2 regions of the Ventrimonas sp. genome follow, and region 2 is predicted to be linked to the other one. Evidence: predicted binding sites of a transcription regulator. Region 2 holds the regulator's gene; the other holds the start of a gene.

Region 1 (7,736 bases), on a different contig from region 2:
GTACTCATCACCCTGTGTGTATTCTTAAAGGTAACCGGAAGAGAGAACAAAACCCTGTTCCCACCGCTCATCATCATGCTGTGCGTTACCTTTACCGCACTGGTTGAGAGAACCATCGCCCTGGTACATGCTTTCGGTGCAGGTACCGCAGTCTTCATGGTAGAAGGCTTACAGCTGATCATTGCGATCCTGTTAATGGTACTGGGTATCATCATTGTGTACACATCCGGGAAGGAACTGTTTCAGAAGAAGTGTGTGAAGAACGCGCAGGTAAAGAATGCGTAAGAGTATATAGAATCGTAAATACAAGAAAGACGCAAGTCACAAAATATGTGACCTGCGTCTTTTTTGAACTCAGATAGCTCATGCCGTCTGATCTGGTTTTTTAATCCCAAATCCCACGCGCACCTTGAACAGATCTCCATCAATTAAGATCTCGAAGGTTCCACCCTGGAGCTTTGTGAGGCTCTGGGCAATGGAGAGGCCGAGGCCGCTTCCTTCGGTGGTGCGGGAGACATCTCCGCGGACAAATCGCTCAGTAAGTTCATCACCCTGTACGTTTAACGGGTTTGCGGATATGTTTTTAATCGTAAAGTAAACTTTGTCGTCTTTCAGTTTCAGGTCAGTGTAGACCCGGGTGTGTTCCATGGCGTATTTGAACGCGTTGTTGTAGACATTTTCGAGGACACGCCAGAGGTGGCGCCCATCTGCCTCGATGAGAATGCTGCTTTCCGGCAGTGTGGACACCAACTCCAGGCTTCGGGTAGCAAATTTCTCTTCAAATTCGCCGTTGGTCTGCCAGATCATTTCTACAATGTCCAGAGTGGTCATCTCCAGCTTGACATTTCCGGAGCTTGCCTTGGAGGCTTCCACCAGGTCTTCGGTCAGATTTTTTAAACGCTGGGATTTCTGATCCAGGACTTTTAAGTATTCCCGGGCGCGTTCCCCCGGAATCTGTTCCCTCTTCAGCAGGTCTACATAGTTAATAATAGAAGTGAGCGGGGTCTTGATATCGTGGGATACGTTTGTGATCAGATCGGCTTTTAAGCGTTCGCTCCTGACCTGCTCCTGAAGGGCACGCTCCAGTCCGGTTCCGATGCTGTTGATCATGTTGCCGACTCTCAGTTCCTTTCCCTCCAGACCGGCCAGATTCATCTGATAGCTGGTGTCACCGCCCGCAATTTTTGTGATGGCATCTGCAATCTGGTCTTCCTGCTGGGACTGCAGGAACAGTCGGTGAAAGGTCTTGTAATCCAGACCGACCAACAGGAGGAGCGTGATGATGCCGATAATCTTTGCGGACATATGGGACCGGAAGCAGACACATACAGCGATCAGGCTGATGCCGATGGCTTCTGCCGCAAGAAAGGCAGTAAACAGGCAGAAGAGCCGCCGGGAGTAGGTATGCTCTGCAAAATACAGGTTCAGATTTTGGCGGAAATGGTGAAGCATACTGTTTGCCCACAGCTGGCGGCTCTTGTAGCGCCGCAGCATGCTGAATGCGCCGGTCATACAGCAGCCGTAGATGATCATGGCCCGCATCATCCGCTCGGCAAAGCCCCAGTCTTCAGTCCGGGCAACAAGATGGATCAGCGGATAACCAATCTTCTCTCCCAGAAATAGCATGAACATGGTGCTGACTGCTGTCAGCAGGATCCCGCTTTCGGTGGTGATCATGTCAAAGCCATGCAGGTACGGACTAGTACGGTCTTCTGTGCGGTAACCGGATACCAGGATCAGGTAGTACAGTGTCACCAGGCAGCCAATGATGCCGATAGTCAGGCTAAACATGGCCTCAACGAAGCGGCTGCGCAGATGGCGGTAATCGGCGGCCTGCCGGGCGTATACATCGTCTGCATTATATTGGGTATCTACGGCAACCGTCATGTGGTACCGGTCTGCGTCATTTGCGTTCAGCTGCTCCAGCTGGGCCATGACATTTTTGGGAAGTTCATCCAGATTGCTGTCAATGAGAATGGAACTGCTGTCCACAGAGCAATAACGGCCCAGGGACTTTAACTGGGCATCGGTCAAATCTCCTGCGTTGGAATACTCTGAGACTACAGTCTCATCATCCAGATAATCGATCCGGAATCGGAAGTTGGACGGATTCGACAGCAGACGGTAGTTTACAATGTAATATTCACTTAAGCAGTTTAATACCTCCCGGGACAGATCCAGCAGGGAAGAGAACGCATCGCCCGGTTCCTTTAAGGTGGCGTTGGGATCGTAGGCGCGCCAGTATACCAGCTGGTCTTTTGTTGTGGAGGCATCATCATAGATAAAGAGATCATTGACGACCTCAAACTGGTCATTTAAGTAAAATCCCTGGCTTTTGGCGTAACGCAGGACCTCTTCCAGAGTGTAGGTGATCTCCGGGCCGTTGTCGCGGCTGACGGCAAACATTTCTTTGGAGAGATCCAGATTGCCGTCTGTCTCAAAGACGTCGCGGTAGGCAACATATTTGAAAACGTGATCCAGATCCGCTTGGAACTGCTGGCGAAAGGCTGCGGAATCATCATATTTGCGGTCTAGGATCCAGGACATGCCGGAACCAATATTCGTGTTTAAGTACATAACGCTGATGGAGAGAATAGCCATGAACAAAAACAGGATGTGCAGAAACACAGCAATGTTCTTTTTGATCCGCATGGAATAATCTTTCAGTCTCATGGGCAGCTCCTACTGTTTTTCGATTTTGTAGCCAACGCCCCAGACTACCTTTAAGTAGCGCGGCTCCCGCGGATTGATCTCAATCTTTTCGCGGATGTGGCGGATATGTACGGCAACCGTGTTGTCGGCACCAATGGCCTCCTCGTTCCAGATCTGCTTGTAGATCTCATCGATGGAGAAAACCTTGCCGGCATTTTTTGTGAGCAGTAGCAGAATGTTGTATTCGATGGGAGTCAGTTTAATTGGTTCGTCATCCACAAATACTTCCTTGGTATCATCGTTGATGGTAAGGCCGCCGCATTTGTATACGTTTTCATTGCTGCTTTGGTTTAAGTTGCCGAGCTGTGTATAACGGCGAAGCTGGGATTTGACGCGGGCAACCAGCTCCAGCGGGTTAAATGGTTTGGACAGGTAATCATCTGCACCGATGTTTAAGCCAAGGATCTTGTCGGAATCTTCGGATTTCGCGGAGAGGATAATGATGGGGATACTGCTGGTCTCACGTACCTTTAACGTGGTGCGTATGCCATCCAGGCCCGGCATCATGACATCGATGATCATAAGGTCAGCATGTTCTGTTTCTAAAATTTTCAAAGCATCGTAACCGTCATAGGCTTTCAAGATGTGAAAGCCTTCGCCGGTCAGGTAAATATCTATCGCATCAACGATTTCTTTATCGTCGTCGCATACTAAAATAGTCTGCATGATTGTCCTCCTTTGGCGGGTATGCGTATGGTACTTGCGTCGGACTGCCGCATACGTGCGGTACGGCAGCGTCACATCTCTTAGTATATATCAAAAAGGGCCTTACCGCAATCGGCAAGACCCTTATCTTTTGACCTACTGATAATCACATACGTTCAGCCAGCTTTGAAGCAGTTCCTGTTCTTCCGGACGTTTCTTCGTGAGCTGTGCTGCGGCTACCAGAGGCAGCCACTGCTGTACATAGCGTTTGGCGGTACCGGTTTTCTCGCAGAACAGATCCATGTACTTGTCTGCTGCTGCCTGATCGGACAGACAGAACAGAAGATAGGTTCTGGCTACATCTGCGCTGGCATTGCCCTGGGTTGCGTGAACCCAGTCAACTACATACATGGTGCCGTCTTCCTTCACGATGATGTTGTCTGGCTGGAAATCTCCATGGCACAGTTTGATGTGCTTCGGGGTGCTGTCAAGGCGGGTAAGAAGATCGTAACGGTTGACAGGATCTAATTCTTCCATCTCAGAGATCTGCCGCGCCATTTTGTCTTTTAACTTGTTCAGTAATGGACAGGTCTTGGAATGAATCATCAGCTGCAGTTCAACCATCTGATTCAGATATTCATCGCGCTTATCCGGATTTTCCTTCATAAGTTCTGTGAGTGTCTTTCCTTCGATGTAGTCTCTGGTAATGGACCAGCAGCCGTCTTCTTCGACAGAGACTGCCTGAACGGACGGAATGTTGATGCCGCCAATGGCCTCAACTCGTGCGCTAATCAAAGCTTCGTTTAAAACCTCTGCTTTCGGGAAACCCTTGCAGAAAACTTTTACTGCTTTATCGCCATCGCGATAGACACTTTTGGTCGCGTTTTTGGAAATTAATGCTCTTGCCATACGAAACTCTCCTTCCTTAATTGTGTTACTGATGCTTGCCGTCAGGTTTGCTAATCGGATCATCAATAGGTCGGTTCTTATTTTACTACAAAGCTGGAAGAATGTCACCAACTTTGTGATAATATTTTAACGAAATGCGAGGCCTGTTTGTATCCGCTGCTGACGGTATCCGGTTGTTGGGTGTTATGAGAAGCGAAGGATTGCAGTTCCGTATGCTGGCAGCGGCAGGGATACGGAATATGGCTGGCCGTCGCACTCGGATTTGACTGCTTTTAAGACCGGAGCCTTCTCTCCGGTTTTGTAAGAACCGTGCTCGTTATCAAGGATTACGGTATAATTGCCGCGTTTCGGAACGCCGACCCGGTAATCCGGCCGTGCTACCGGTGTGAAGTTACATACGAACAGGAGACTCTTTTTGTGGTTCTTCGCGTAGCGCACGAAGCTGTAAATGCTGCGGTCTCCGTCGTTGGCATTGATCCAGGAAAAACCGTCCCAGTCATCATCGGATTCATAAAGTGCCGGGTATTTCTGATAAATATGTAACAGGTCGCGCACATAATTCTGCAGGTCCTTATGCAGGTCTTCCTCAGTCAGGTGCCAGTCCAGACTAACCTTTTCATCCCACTCGTGAAGCTGGCCGAAATCCTGTCCCATGAACAGAAGCTTCTTGCCCGGATGTCCCAGCATGAAGGTGTAGCCGGCTTTCAGATTGGCAAATTTATCACCAAAGAGGCCGGGCATTTTGTTGATCATGGAACATTTTAAGTGGACCACTTCATCATGGGAAAGTACCAGAATAAAGTTCTCGCTGTTAAAGTAGGTGAGACCGAAGGTCATCTTATGGTGATTAAATTTGCGGAAGTATGGGTCCAGCTTCATATACTCCAGGAAATCGTGCATCCAGCCCATGTTCCATTTAAAGGTGAAGCCCAGCCCGCCCTCCTTCGGGTCGTGTGTGACTAACGGCCATGCAGTGGATTCCTCGGCAATGACCATGGAGCCGTGGCCGCGCTGGACCACAACCGTGTTTAAGTGACGGAAAAATTCAATGGCTTCCAGATTCTGGTTGCCGCCGTACCGGTTTGGCACCCACTCGCCATCCTTGCGTCCGTAGTCGAGATAGAGCATGGAAGCTACCGCATCCACGCGCAGGCCATCTACATGAAACTGCTCGATCCAGTAGAGGGCGTTGGCAATGAGGAAGTTGGAAACCTCATGCTTCTCATAGTCGAAGACTTTGGTACCCCAGTCCGGGTGTTCGCCCTTGCGCGGGTCTGCGTACTCAAAGAGCGCCTGTCCGTCAAAATCAGCAAGGCCGTGGGCATCCCGCGGGAAGTGGGCCGGAACCCAGTCCAGGATGACGCCGATGCCTTTTTTGTGCATATAGTTTACAAAATATTTGAATTCCTCCGGGGTGCCATAGCGGGAGGTGGGAGCATAATAGCCGGTTACCTGATAACCCCAGGAGCCATCGTACGGATGCTCTGCAATCCCCATCAGTTCTACATGGGTGTAGCCCATCTCCTTCACGTAGGCGGCCAGCTCGGCGGCAGCTTCCTTATAGGTATAATAGCCGTCCTTTTCCGGGCGGTTTTTCTTTTTCCAGGAGCCCAGGTGTACCTCATAGATGCTCATGGCCGCCTCGCGCGGGTTGGTGTTTTCACGTTTCTGTACCCAGGTGCCATCCGTCCAGCGGAACGTGTCGTTGAAGGCAGTAATGGATGCCGTGCCAGGCCGGTATTCGGCGTACTGGGCAAACGGGTCAGCCTTAAAAATGACCTTGCCGGTCTGGGTAGTGATGGCAAATTTATAAAGCTCGCCCGGTTTGATGCCGGGAATAAAGCGCTCGTAAATGCCGGAGGTTTCCAACACCTGCATAGGGCAGGCATCGGGATCCCAGTTATTAAAGTCACCTACTACGCTGACAGATGCAGCGTGTGGAGCCCATACCGCAAAATAATAGCCGTCTTTGCCATCGAAGGTTTTCGGGTGGGCGCCGAGTTTGTTGTAGATCTCATAGTGGGTACCTTCTCCGAACAGGTAACGGTCACCGGCGGTGATAAAGCCGGTCTCGGTCTGCTTTTTCTTATCTCTGACTGCCATAAGGTCAATCCTCCCTGATCTTTAAGACAACACTGCTGTTGCCCGGTAATGTAAGATTTAATGTTCCGTTCTCAACTGGAATGATGGAGCCGTCCATCAGATTTTCTGCCTGGGAAGCCTGCAGCGGGACTGGGATAGAAAGGCGGCTTTCCTGGTCATCACTGTTGGCTGCGGTGATGCAGATACTTCCCTGGGCATGTCTGGCGAAGGCGTACTGCCGGTTGGTGAGCAGCAGTTCCTGATAGCGTCCGCCGTGAAACTCCGGATTTTCCGTGTGGATGCGGGCCAGCTTTGCGATCAGGTCCGTAAGATCACTGTGCTTTGCTTCGCCCTCTTTCAGGGTGATGCAGGGACGCAGGGCTGCATCGCTTTCGCGGGTCCTCATGCCTTCCAGCCCCCACTCGCCTCCATAATAGATGGAAGGAATGCCCGGAAGGGTGAAGAGCAGTGTCCATGCCAGCGGCAGATGTGCTTTTTTGTTTAGCTTGCTGGCAATGCGGTTTTCATCGTGATTGTCCAGGAAGGTGTAAAGCCTGGTGCCAATGGCTTCCAGTCTCCGCACATTGTGGGCAATCTCAAAGAAGTTGTGGTCATTGAGCCCGGAGTACAGGCTCTTATGTAATTCGTAGTTGGTAACGGAATGCAGCATGCCATCGTTCACCCATCGGCCGTATTCCCCGTGGATCACCTCGCCCATGAGCCAGAAATCCGGCTTCATGGAAGCGGTCTGGGTGCGCATCTCCTGCATGAATCCGAAATCCATGACATTGGCGCAGTCTAAACGGATGCCGTCAATGTCAAATTCGGAAATCCAGAAGCGGATGACATCGAACAGATACTGCTTTACCTCCGGATTCTGCAGATTCAGACAGGGCAGCTCGAAATGTCCCTGCCATGCTTCATAGCCGAAACCATCGTTGTAAGGGCTGTTCCAGCCAAAGTTCACGCCCTTGTACCAGCCGCAGTAGCGGGAACCTTCGCGGTTCTTCTGAATATCCCGGAATGCGAAAAACTCGCGGCCGGTGTGGTTAAATACTCCGTCTACGACTACCCTGATGCCTGCCTCATGGCAGAGTCTCGTGAAATGGCGGAAGCCTTCGTTTGTGCCAAGCCTGCGGTCTGCAAGCCTGTAATCCCGGGTGTCGTAGCCATGGGAGGAGGACTCAAAGAGCGGTCCGATGTAAAGGGCGGTGCAGCCTGTGGCTTCCATGTGGGCAACCCATTGGTTCAGTTCCAGAAAGCGGTCGGCTGCGGCGTCTTCGGTGTTGACGAATGGCGCCCCCAGCATACCCAGCGGGTAAATGTGATAAAAAACTGCTTTGTCATACCATGATGCCATAAATATCAAGTCCTCCTGATTACATAGT
Region 2 (7,736 bases):
TTCCCACGACCTTGCCGCCGCGGTAATAAACACGCGGCACGCGCTTTCCGATATCACATACCATCTCATAATGGAATCCGCCGCAGAGCTCTGCCAGATGCTCCATGGTGATTTCCTCGTCTCCGTCTTTTCCGATCAGGGTAACCGGTGTATCCACGTCAGCCTCCATGATATCCGTCACATCCACCATGAGCTGGTCCATGCAGACCCGTCCCAGAATGCGGGCACGTTTACCGCAGATCAGCACATAGCCACAGTTGGACAAGCTTCGCGGATATCCATCCCCATATCCCACTGCCACGGTAGCTATACGCATGGTGCGCTCCGTCACATAGGTACCGCCATAGCTGATCTCCTCTCCCGGTCCGAGTTCCTTTACATAGGTCACGAAAGATTTTAAACCCAGCGCCGGCTTTAACGGCACCTTGTCTTTCTGTACTTCTTCGGATGGATACATGCCATACATGGTAATGCCGGCGCGTACGCAGTTTAAATTCGCCTGCGGCAGATCGATGATGCCGGCGCTGTTGGAACAGTGTTTGATCGGGATTTCTAGACCGCGTGCTTTCAGCAGCTCCGTAAAATGAAGATAACGACCTAACTGAGTCATAGCCGACGTCTTCTCCATCTCATCGGCCCTGGAAAAATGTGTGAACAGGCCCTCGACCTCAATGCCGGGAAGCGCACCGATAGCAGCTGCAAGATCCGCTCCGGATTCATCTGCCTCAAGACCAATGCGGCGCATGCCGGTATCCAGAGCCAGATGGATCTTTGCTGTTTTTTTCATATTTACCGCTGCCTCAGACAGCGGCTTTGCCTGCGCCATGGTAAAGATAGCCGGACGGATCTCGTTCTCGATCAGTTCCTGATAGCGGGAAGGGTGGGTCACTCCCAGGATCAGGATCATCTTCTGAATGCCGTTGCGGCGCAGCAGCATGGCTTCGTCTGCGGTGGCCACCGCAAAGCCATCCACATAATCTTCGATGGCAGCAGCTACCGGCACAGAGCCATGCCCGTAAGCATCTGCCTTGATCACTCCGAGCATGCCCGTCTCCCGGTCAATATTTTTGCGCATGGATTCCAGATTAAAAACAATGGCATCCAAATCTACAGGTGCATAAACCCGCATATACTGCATGTGCTTCATACTCTTGTTCTGTTCCTCGTTTCTGTCTGTTTTGCCGTTTCCGGCTTTTTTGTTTTATCTGTTTAAGCTTCTTTTAAAATACTGTCTGCCAGATCTGTGGCAAGTACGCTATTCTCTCCCAATGCCGCTGCCGCATACTCCCCGGCACGTCCGTGCACATACACGCCAAATGCTGCTGCCTCCGCGCCATCCATGCCCCGGGCCAATAATCCTGCGATCACGCCGGTCAGCACATCGCCGGATCCTCCCTTGGCCATGGCACTGCAGCCGCTCCGGTTGATCCAGGCGGCACCATCCTTATCGGTAATGACTGTGACCGCATCCTTGAGCACACAGACCGCCCCATAGCGGGCACTGTAGGCTCTTGCCTCCTCCAGCGGATCCTTTTTTAGATCTGCTATGGGAACCGAAGTCAGGCGGCTCATCTCCCCCATATGGGGCGTGATAATGATGTTCTCCGTAAAATAGCGTGTCAGGTAAGGATGGGATGCCACACAGTTAAGTCCGTCTGCGTCCAGCACAATGGGAACATAGGAATCTGACAAAACCGTCTCCAGAAGATATTCCGTATATGCCTCCTGTCCCAGGCCGGGTCCTGCCACGATCACGTCGGCCCAGGCACACTCCGCCTCCAGGATTTTCTGCATAGTCTCCTCCTGATCCGGATCATAACAGCTTATGATTGCTTCTGGAAGCTGTGTCTGAAGAACCTGCCGGTTTTCCGGCACAGTCAGGATCTTCACCAGACCGGCGCCGGTACGGTAAGCACCAAGCGCTGAAAAATAAGCCGCTCCGCTCATGCCTCTGCTTCCCGCGATGACCAGAACTTTGCCAAATGTCCCTTTATTCCCATCCGGCTGACGCTTTGGAAGCCAGGACAGATCATCCGGTGTAATCAGCTTTGCATCCCATCCGGCCTTCAGCAGACTGGCCTGAGGGAATCCGATGTCGGCTACCACAAGGTTTCCTGCATAATATTTTCCGGGATAAAGCAGAAGACCGGTTTTTGCAAAGCCAAAGGTCACGGTAATATCGGCCTCCAGGGCAATTCCCATGATTTCACCGGTCGTTCCATGGATCCCGGACGGCGTGTCTACCGCGATCACTCCGGTTCCATACTGCTCCCGCAGAGAAGCCAGCATTTCCAGGACCTTCCGGTATTCCCCGCCAATTTCCCGGCCAAGACCGATCCCAAACACTGCATCAAGAATGATATCACATGGTGCCTCCTGATACTCTGCTGCCGTGCACTGCGCAAGATCCAGATTTCGGGCGATCTGCTTCTGAGTCTTCATCTCTTCTGAATCGTGCTCCGGATTGCCGACAAGCAGGAGACTTACGTTATATCCGCGTCCCTGCAGGATGCGTCCTGCTGCCACTCCGTCCGCGCCATTGTTTCCGGTACCACACACAGCCAGGATCCGGGCTTTTTTCCCCAGATTCCGCTCTTTCGCCATATGCTCTGCGGCCTCCGCCACAGCCAGGGCAGCCCGCTCCATAAGCACCATGGACGGAATGCCGATGTTTTTTATGGTATTCTGGTCAATCGCTTTCATCTGCTGTGCCGTTACTGCGTAATCCATGTTCCGTCTCCTCTCTGATTCCGCTCCCCTGTAAAGGATGGATGGAAACTCAAAAAACCGGCAGGCAGGAGAACTGATCGTATCCCCGCCTGTCGGCTTTTACCTCTGTTTCGCTCTGCCTCTAGGACTCTCTCTGAGCTTTCTTTTCCTCTTCCTCTTTCCGGTCCTGCATGCTGCATACCCGATAAGACAGGCGCATAAGGCTCTCGGAAAGATGAACATTCTCCACCACAACATCGTCCGGAACATTCAGATCCAGATGGGCAAAGTTCCAGATTCCTTTAATTCCCGCATTGACCAGACGGTCAGCCAGCTCCGGAGCTTTTGTTTTCGGAATGGTCAGTGCTGCCATCTGAACATCATTATCTTTGATAAACTGCTCCAGATCATCTACTCCGCGGATCTCAATTCCGCGTACCACAAGCCCGATCAGTCTCGGGTTAATGTCAAACATGCCTTTGATCATAAAACCGCGCTTTTCAAAATTTGCATAATTTGCAATGGCCTGACCAAGATTTCCGGCACCAATAATGATCAGGTTATGCTGGCGGTCGATTCCAAGGATCTTTCCGATCTCTGTATACAGGTATTTTACGTTATAACCATAACCCTGCTGACCGAATCCTCCAAAGTTATTTAAATCCTGACGAATCTGGGAAGCAGTCACCTTCATCCTGGTACTCAGCTCATTGGATGAGATACGCTCTACACCTGATTCCAAAAGCTCTCCGAGATAACGGTAATACCTCGGGAGTCTTGTAATAACTGCTTTGGATATCTCTCTGTTTTCCATGTTGCACATCTCCTATACGTAAACTATTAAAATCTATTATAACCGTTTGCGAAATCTATGTCAATGTTCAAACAATTTCGAAACAAAAAATCAGAAGAAAGTCCTTTACAAGTGTTGAAAGCCTATATTATACTTGATAAGTCTTATAGTAGAAAACGTAACGAAATGGAGTTATCTATGATTTTATCATGCAATCACATCAGCAAAGCCTTCGGCACGGATGAGATTCTGTCCGAAGTATCTTTTCATATAGAAGATCAGGAAAAGGCTGCCATCGTAGGCATCAACGGTGCCGGAAAGTCTACTCTCTTAAAGATCATTGTCGGCGAGCTGTCAGCGGATTCCGGCGAGGTCGTTCTCGCAAAGGGCAAAACCCTCGGCTACCTGGCGCAGCACCAGGATCTGGACAGCAGCCGTACCATCTATGAGGAATTAAAAGAAGTCAAGCAGCCCATCATCGATATGGAACAGCAGATCCGCGAGCTGGAGCTCAATATGCAGAATGCCTCCGGAGAAGCACTGGAACAGATGCTGGCTGCATACAGCCGCTTAAGCCATACCTTTGAACTGGAAAATGGCTACGCATGGAAAAGTGAACTGACCGGTGTCTTAAAGGGCCTTGGCTTTACCGAAGACGAGTTTGACAAAACCGTGTCTACCCTCTCCGGCGGCCAGAAAACCCGCGTATCTTTAGGCAAACTGCTTCTCTCCCGCCCGGATATTATCCTTTTAGATGAGCCAACCAACCACCTGGACATGGAATCCATTGCCTGGCTGGAGACTTACTTGTTAAATTATAACGGAGCTGTCATCATCGTAGCCCACGACCGCTATTTCTTAAACCGAGTAGTCACCAAAGTGGTAGAGCTGGAGCAGGGGCATGCCTGCGTTTACCTTGGCAACTACACCGCCTACAGTGAAAAAAAGGCCATGATCCGAGCCGCCCAGATGAAGGCCTGGTTAAACCAACAGCAGGAGATCAGGCATCAGGAAGAGGTCATCACCAAATTAAAATCCTTCAACCGTGAGAAATCCATCAAGCGGGCTGAAAGCCGTGAGAAGATGCTTTCCAAGATCCAGGTGCTGGACAAGCCGGCTGAGATCCAGGATGAGATGCGCATCAGCCTGGAACCAAATATCGTCAGCGGCAACGATGTTCTCACCATCCGGGATTTAAGCAAATCCTTCGGCAGCACCCATCTTTTCTCCCATGTTGATATGGAAGTAAAGCGGGGAGAACGGGTTGCCATCATCGGCAACAACGGAACCGGCAAGACCACCATCTTAAAAATCATCAATGGTATGCTTCCTGCCGACACCGGCACCATCACCCTGGGTTCCAAGGTGCACATCGGCTACTACGACCAGGAGCATCACGTCCTTCATATGGAAAAGACAGTATTTGAGGAGGTACAGGATGCCTACCCGAATCTGACCAACACCCAGGTACGCAACATACTGGCTGCCTTCCTGTTCACCGGGGACGATGTATTCAAACGCATTTCTGACTTAAGCGGTGGCGAACGTGGCCGTGTTTCCCTGGCCAAGCTTATGCTCTCTGAGGCTAACTTTCTGATTCTCGATGAGCCGACCAACCACCTGGACATCATTTCCAAGGAGATTTTGGAGAATGCACTGAAACATTATACCGGAACTGTACTCTATGTCTCCCATGACCGTTACTTCATCAACCAGACTGCCACCCGTATTCTCGAACTGACTGGTCAGACCTTCTTAAACTATATCGGCAACTATGACTACTATCTGGAAAAGAAGGAGCTCATGAAGGAGCTCTATGTGGACCCCACGCATACCGGGCGCGACCGCGCCATCGGAACTGCAGCCGCAAACGGCAGCTTAAAAGCTACGGGAGTTCCCGGCATGACAAAGTCCTCAGCAGAAACCGAGGTCAAGCTGGACTGGAAAGCCCAGAAAGAGGAGCAGGCCCGCATCCGCAAACGTCAGAACGACTTAAAGAAGGTCGAGGACGAGATTCACAGACTGGAGACCCGGGACAGCGAAATTGATACGCTTCTCTCTCAGGAGGAAATATACACCGACGTTACCCGCCTCGTGGAACTGAATAACGAAAAAGAGTCCCTCCAGCAAAAGCTGGAAGAACTCTATGAAACCTGGGAAGAGCTGGCAGAATAATCTGCCGGCTCTTTTTTCTGTGCTGCTACTGCTCATTCTCAATCTCACAAAACACCTGGTCCAGCTCCGCGATCAAATCTTTCACATTCTCAATGCCCACAGACATACGCAGAGTTGCGTCCGTCAGTCCGTTCTTTTCCTGAATTTCCTTTGGAACATCCGCATGGGTCTGCGTAGTCGGATAAGTCAGAAGCGTCTACACCATTCTCCAGGGATGCCACGACCTTTTCCAGATGGATACATTTTGTTTCAATCTCTCTTTCCATAAGCATTTTTATCTTCTATGTATTTAGTGGGTTTATTATCTCCAATTCCTGGATATATGTCAATACCTGTCTGTGAATGAAAACAAAAAGAGTGCGCCGCAAAGCACACTCTCTTAAAATCAGGTTATGAGCAAGACGATAAGCCGGGTTATGTCGTTGAATGGTCATCTATCTAGACCAGATGTCACCACCTGGTTCAAGCAACCTACCCGAAAGCAGACGGGCCGCCTTATGCTTTCTGTTCGGTCTTGCTTCAAGTGGGGTTTACATGTGCCCCGTCTGTTACCAGACGGGCGGTAGTCTCTTACACTGCCCTTCCACCCTTACCGGCAAAGCCGGCGGTATATTTCTGTTGCACTGTCCCTGGAGTCACCTCCGCCAGACGTTATCTGGCACCCTGCCCTGTGAAGCCCGGACTTTCCTCTCCCGCAGCCTTTCGTTTCTGCGGCAGCGACCATTTGTCTTACTCAATGTTCCCTATTCTAGCATTATTCCCAGGCGCTGTCAAGTTCCGAAAATGACACATGAAAGCAGTATTTCACAAACCGGTTCAAACCTTAAAGCAGCTTCCGCCGATAAATTCCCGGATCAGGGAATTGTGCGGAATTTCCTCACTGCTGACACCCAGAAAATAATCCAGGAATTTCAGCAGGCGCTTGGCCTCTACATATTCCGCGCTGTCCCGTGGCACCGAAAAAAGCACCGGCTCAGCATACTGCTTCAGCACCGACAGTTCATAGACCAGAGCAGAGTTGAACATCACATCTGCATCCTCCTGGTACGGGAAAATATTTTCTTCTTCCCCCCGGCGTACCGACGGCCACATGCGAATAGTGTCCTGTGCAGAAGCGCCGCGGGTTCTCGCATCCCGCACAATACGGCGCAGCAGACGCCCATCTGTGGTCGGAATGCGGTTATGCTCGTCGATATTCAGCTGTGTCAGCGCACTGATGTAAATCTTAAACTTGTTCTTTCTCGGCAGCGCGTAGGAAAGTTTCTCATTGAGACAGTGGATTCCCTCAATGACCAGTACATCATCCGGTCCCAGAGTCAGAAAATCTCCGTGATATTCCCGCTGTCCCTTCACAAAATTATACTCCGGCATCTCCACTGTTTTTCCTGCCAGAAGATCTGTCATATTCTGGTTGAACAATGCCACATCCAGGCATTCCAGCACCTCATAGTTGTAGTTGCCATTTTCATCCCGCGGGCTGTCTACCCGGTTGACAAAGTAATTGTCCACCGCAATGGGATGCGGCTTTAAGCCTTTCGCCTTTAGCTGAATGGAAAGGCGATGGGAAAAGGTCGTTTTTCCGGAGGAAGACGGCCCTGCGATCATGACGATCTTCTTATCCGGCCGGCTTGCGATCTGCTCCGCGATATCACCGATCTTCTTTTCCATCAGCGCTTCCTGCATCAGGATCAGCTCACTGGCCTTTCCCTCACAGATCACATCATCCAGGGCACCTACTGTAGGCACCTCCAGCTGTCTGCCCCAGCTTTCTGTCTCGTCCAGCACCTCAAACAATTTCTCACGGTCATGAAACTCTGCCACCTGTTCCGGATTTTTTTGCTCCGGCAGAAGCAGCATCATACCATCCCGGTACAGGATCAGGTCAAAATATTTCAGATAACCTGTGTTCTGGACCATATAGCCGTAATAGTAATCCTCAAATCCGCCAATGCTGTACAGATTCACCCTGGAAACCCGGCGGTAATGGAACAGCCGTTCCTTCTCATACATGCGGTGATGACGGAAGATCTCAATGGCCTCATCCGTGGTCACATTGCGC

What was found. Region 2 encodes Rex, which represses fermentation and respiration genes when NADH is low (regulators of the CRP and FNR family bind a similar motif). Its sites were predicted from a motif close to ATTGTTAANTANTTAACAAT; they were not measured.
Region 1: ACMP1L_RS05820 (phosphotransferase family protein) is a predicted target of Rex. The motif match lies at 4,381-4,400, and genes of this name have one in related genera.

The regions. Positions count from the first base shown of each region.
Region 1 covers NZ_DBFCCJ010000034.1:150,261-157,996, reverse strand. Annotated here, with positions in the region: gene ACMP1L_RS05835 (carbon starvation CstA family protein) at 1-285, shown strand, start outside; gene ACMP1L_RS05830 (sensor histidine kinase) at 364-2,673, opposite strand; gene ACMP1L_RS05825 (response regulator transcription factor) at 2,683-3,378, opposite strand; gene ACMP1L_RS05820 (phosphotransferase family protein) at 3,514-4,266, opposite strand; gene glgB (1,4-alpha-glucan branching protein GlgB) at 4,450-6,369, opposite strand; gene ACMP1L_RS05810 (alpha-amylase family glycosyl hydrolase) at 6,374-7,708, opposite strand.
Region 2 covers NZ_DBFCCJ010000053.1:66,917-74,652, forward strand. Annotated here, with positions in the region: gene alr (alanine racemase) at 1-1,147, opposite strand, end outside; gene ACMP1L_RS09030 (NAD(P)H-hydrate dehydratase) at 1,210-2,730, opposite strand; gene ACMP1L_RS09035 (redox-sensing transcriptional repressor Rex) at 2,852-3,523, opposite strand; gene ACMP1L_RS09040 (ABC-F family ATP-binding cassette domain-containing protein) at 3,701-5,677, shown strand; partial or broken gene ACMP1L_RS09045 (PLP-dependent transferase) at 5,703-5,873, opposite strand; RNA gene rnpB (RNase P RNA component class A) at 6,067-6,413, opposite strand; gene ACMP1L_RS09060 (nucleoside kinase) at 6,494-7,736, opposite strand, start outside.